Regions from separate parts of the Paenibacillus lutimineralis genome, predicted to be linked through region 2. Evidence: a T-box and tRNA genes for the amino acid it is inferred to sense, from the RefSeq annotation. Region 2 holds a T-box; the other holds one or more tRNA genes.
The links. The T-box of region 2 lies ahead of ileS (isoleucine--tRNA ligase). A T-box ahead of a tRNA ligase gene usually reads a tRNA of that ligase, here a tRNA-Ile.
Positions count from the first base shown of each region.

Region 1: it encodes a tRNA-Ile, which carries the amino acid that the T-box ahead of ileS (isoleucine--tRNA ligase) is inferred to sense. The anticodon was not compared.

Region 1 is NZ_CP034346.1:1,097,166-1,099,536, reverse strand. It holds tRNA gene EI981_RS04665 (tRNA-Lys) at 1-34, opposite strand, end outside; tRNA gene EI981_RS04660 (tRNA-Gln) at 41-115, opposite strand; tRNA gene EI981_RS04655 (tRNA-His) at 127-202, opposite strand; tRNA gene EI981_RS04650 (tRNA-Met) at 241-314, opposite strand; tRNA gene EI981_RS04645 (tRNA-Val) at 324-399, opposite strand; tRNA gene EI981_RS04640 (tRNA-Glu) at 405-479, opposite strand; tRNA gene EI981_RS04635 (tRNA-Ser) at 507-598, opposite strand; tRNA gene EI981_RS04630 (tRNA-Asn) at 663-735, opposite strand; tRNA gene EI981_RS04625 (tRNA-Ala) at 740-815, opposite strand; tRNA gene EI981_RS04620 (tRNA-Ile) at 830-903, opposite strand; rRNA gene rrf (5S ribosomal RNA) at 977-1,093, opposite strand; rRNA gene EI981_RS04610 (23S ribosomal RNA) at 1,282-2,371, opposite strand, start outside.
Region 2 is NZ_CP034346.1:2,115,387-2,117,757, reverse strand. It holds gene ileS (isoleucine--tRNA ligase) at 1-1,293, opposite strand, end outside; T-box leader at 1,343-1,623, opposite strand; gene EI981_RS08685 (DivIVA domain-containing protein) at 1,733-2,269, opposite strand.

The DNA.
Region 1 (2,371 bases), 1.0 Mb from region 2:
AAGTCAGGTGCTCTACCAACTGAGCTAATGGCTCATAAAATGGCTGGGGATATAGGATTCGAACCTATGAGTGACGGAGTCAAAGTCCGTTGCCTTACCGCTTGGCTAATCCCCAATAAGATTAAATGGGGCGATCGATGGGACTTGAACCCACGAGTGCCGGAGCCACAATCCGGTGCGTTAACCCCTTCGCCACGACCGCCATAATATTGTTAATTGAGTTGTTAAGATTGAAGCTAATTGCGGGGGCAGGATTTGAACCTACGACCTTCGGGTTATGAGCCCGACGAGCTACCGGACTGCTCCACCCCGCGTCAATTATATGGTGGAGGCTAACGGGATCGAACCGCTGACCCTCTGCTTGTAAGGCAGATGCTCTCCCAGCTGAGCTAAGCCTCCATACATGGTGACCCGTAGGGGATTCGAACCCCTGTTACCTCCGTGAAAGGGAGGTGTCTTAACCCCTTGACCAACGGGCCATGTAATAAAGTATATAAAGATAATTATGGCGGAGAGAGAGGGATTCGAACCCTCGAGACGCTTGTGACGCCTACACGATTTCCAATCGTGCTCCTTCGGCCAACTCGGACACCTCTCCATGTATTTAGGTTCCCCAGAAAGTAATAGAATTAACAGTAATTCTTCACTTTCTGGGGAATTAACTCCCCGAACAGGACTCGAACCTGTGACAACTCGATTAACAGTCGAGTGCTCTACCAACTGAGCTATCAGGGAACATTGGTGGAGCCAAGCGGGATCGAACCGCTGACCTCCTGCTTGCAAGGCAGGCGCTCTCCCAGCTGAGCTATGGCCCCATACTGATATCAAATGGGCCCTAGTGGACTCGAACCACCGACCTCACCCTTATCAGGGGTGCGCTCTAACCAACTGAGCTAAGGGCCCTCATTAAGGAACACGATTCCACGAATAGTATGTATAAATATACTGGCGAAAAAAAATCCCCCAAAGGGGTTTCGCTTGGCGGCTTCCTACTCTCCCAGGACCCTTCGGTCCAAGTACCATCGGCGCTAGAGGGCTTAACGGTCGTGTTCGGGATGGGTACGTGTGGAACCCCTCCGCCATCGCCACCAAACGTGATTTGTCGAAGCTTTTGCTTCTCGAAATCCTGCAATCCCTTATTAAAAGGTTATGCGTCTTGGTTCAGGCATCAGCATCGCCAAATGCTGAAAGCAATCTTCTATTAAGTAATCACTTGAATCACTCAATATACAGGTTTGCTCCCTGAAAACTGGATACGAAACTCATTTGCATTTTAGATTTTTGGATAAGCCCTCGACCGATTAGTACCTGTCAGCTCCATACATTGCTGCACTTCCACCTCAGGCCTATCAACCTCGTCGTCTTCAAGGGGTCTTACTAATTGGGAAATCTCATCTTGAGGGGGGCTTCACGCTTAGATGCTTTCAGCGCTTATCCCTTCCGCACTTAGCTACCCAGCTATGCTCCTGGCGGAACAACTGGTGCACCAGCGGTGCGTCCATCCCGGTCCTCTCGTACTAAGGACAGCTCCTCTCAAATTTCCTACGCCCACGACAGATAGGGACCGAACTGTCTCACGACGTTCTGAACCCAGCTCGCGTACCGCTTTAATGGGCGAACAGCCCAACCCTTGGGACCTACTTCAGCCCCAGGATGCGATGAGCCGACATCGAGGTGCCAAACCTCCCCGTCGATGTGGACTCTTGGGGGAGATAAGCCTGTTATCCCCAGGGTAGCTTTTATCCGTTGAGCGATGGCCCTTCCATGCGGTACCACCGGATCACTAAGCCCGACTTTCGTCCCTGCTCGACTTGTCAGTCTCGCAGTCAAGCTCCCTTTTGCCTTTGCACTCTTCGAATGATTTCCAACCATTCTGAGGGAACCTTGGGGCGCCTCCGTTACTCTTTAGGAGGCGACCGCCCCAGTCAAACTGCCCGCCTGACACTGTCCCCGCACCGGATCACGGTACTAGGTTAGAACTCCGACACGATCAGGGTGGTATCCCAACGGCGCCTCCACCGAAGCTGGCGCTCCGGATTCCTAGGCTCCCACCTATCCTGTACAAATCGTATCAAAGTCCAATATCAAGCTGCAGTAAAGCTCCATGGGGTCTTTCCGTCTTGTCGCGGGTAACCTGCATCTTCACAGGTATTAAAATTTCACCGGATCTCTCGTTGAGACAGCGCCCAAGTCGTTACGCCATTCGTGCGGGTCAGAATTTACCTGACAAGGAATTTCGCTACCTTAGGACCGTTATAGTTACGGCCGCCGTTTACTGGGGCTTCGGTTCATAGCTTCGGGATAAATCCCTAACCACTCCCCTTAACCTTCCAGCACCGGGCAGGCGTCAGCCCGTATACTTCGCCTTGCG
Region 2 (2,371 bases):
GAAACGTCCATCACGGATGTGCTCAGGATACCATTGCACCGTATTGTTATTGGCGATCAGCTGATCTTTGACCGCGGTCGTCTCAATGAACCAGCTCTCCATCGCATAATAGAGCAATGGGGATTTACAGCGCCAGCAGAATGGGTAGCTGTGCTCGTACTTTTCCTTACTGTAAAGAAGCCCTTTCTCAGACAGCGTCTTGACGATGTCCAGATCGCAATCCTTAACGAAGCGTCCGGCAAAATCGCTCACTGTATCTGTATAGCAGCCCTGACCGTTCACTACACTAACGAAGCTGATTCCGTTCTCACGGCAGGTCCGATAGTCATCCTCACCGTGGGCAGGAGCCATGTGGACAATACCTGTACCGCTAGTATCGGTAACATAAGAAGCACCGACAATGACATTTATTTTGTCAGCCTGAATATAAGAGAATGGCGGCGTATAGGTTTTGCCGACCAGATCGCTTCCCTTAAGGCTCGATACAATGCTGTAGTCGCCTTTCATGACCTTCTCAACCAGATTCTTGGCGACGATATATACTCCATCCTCTTGCTTCACCCGTACATATTCCATCTCTGGATTAACCGCCAGAGCGACGTGCGCTGGCAAAGTCCATGGCGTTGTTGTCCAAGCGAGCACATATTCACCGCTGTCATCCAGCTTGAATTTAGCCGTGGCACTCAGATCCTTTACATCCTCATAGCCCTGCGCTACTTCATGAGAGCTGAGTGTCGTCTGGCAGCAAGGGCAATAAGGGCTGACGCGATGTCCCCGGTAGAGCAAGCCTTTCTCATGAATCGTGGCTAGGATGTTCCACACGCTCTCGATATAGTTATTTTCCAGCGTAATGTATGGATGATCCAGATCGGTCCAATAAGCGATAGCTTCGGTAAATTCGCGCCATTGCTTCTCATAGCCAAATACGCTGTCCTTACATTTCTTCACGAATTCCTCGACACCGTATTTCTCGATCTCCTGCTTACCGGAAATGCCAAGCTCCTTCTCCACGCCAAGTTCGACCGGCAGTCCATGTGTATCCCAGCCCGCTTTACGAACGACGCGGTATCCCTTCATCGTCTGGTATCTGCCGATAAAGTCCTTGATTACCCGCCCAAGCAGATGGCCAGTATGCGGCAGACCATTCGCGGTTGGCGGTCCTTCGAACAACACATAGTTCGGACGGCCGGCACGATTCTCGATACTCCGCTTGAACGTCTCCTCCTTCGTCCACTTGTTCAAGATGCGCAAATCGCGATTGCGCGCTCCTTCTTTGACATCTACTCTTTGCATCGTAATATTTCTTCCCTTCTTCATGGAAAATAAAAAAAGCCCCGCCCCAAAAAGGGACGAGACTCTAACTCGCGTTACCACCCTTGTTTCATATCGCCAACGTCGCACGCGTTGCTCGTGCGCTCAAGCCATATGACACTCTGCTCCATACATCCATATGGGTTCGGTATAACGGCCGACCGCCGGCAAAGGCTTACTTCTTAAGAATTCAACTTCAGCCCTGCTTCTCCGGGAGGATATTCCGCTTGCGTCCTGAACATTGGCTCTCAGCATATGCCAACTCTCTGCAGATCAAATACGCAACGTACTTGTTCCCATCATCAAATGTCTAATTCAATTGGTGTGCAGCAGCTGCACAATATGATATTATATATAACTTATTGTCATTCGGATGTCAACCTGCAAGCCTACAGGATAGACAGATCTAATTGAACGACTCCTAGTAGATTTCCTTTGCTTCACGTTCACGTTCACGCTCTCGTTCGCGTTCACCATCATACGAACGTTCCAGCTCGCGAGTCTCTAGCGTATCCCAGCCGTCCCCACTTAACAGATCGAGCTGAGCTTCTACCAGAGTGCGGAACCTTGCCCGATAGATGGAGGCCTGCTTCTTCAGCTCCTCTACTTCCATTGCGATCTTGCGAGACTTCGCCAATGCTTCATTCACGATCCGGTCAGCATTCTTCTCCGCTTCCTTCACAATAAGCTGCGATTCCTTCTTGGCATTGTTCTTAACCTCATCGGCAGCTTCCTGCGCAACGATAATCGTCTTACTCAGCGTTTCCTCAATATTGGAAAAATGATCAAGCTTATCTTGCATCGAGAGCAGCTGATTTTGAAGCTCTTTATTCTCTCTAATTACTATTTCATAATCTTTGATGACCTGATCCAGAAATTCATTAACTTCATCTTCATCATAACCGCGAATCCGTCTGGAAAACTCCTTGTTATGTATATCCAGCGGTGTTAATGGCATAACCGCACCTCCAATAGAATTCGATTTTTTCCTCTTCGGAAGGATATTTGCTTTATATAATATACAATCGGACAAATCATTTTCTAGGTTTAGATAATTTCG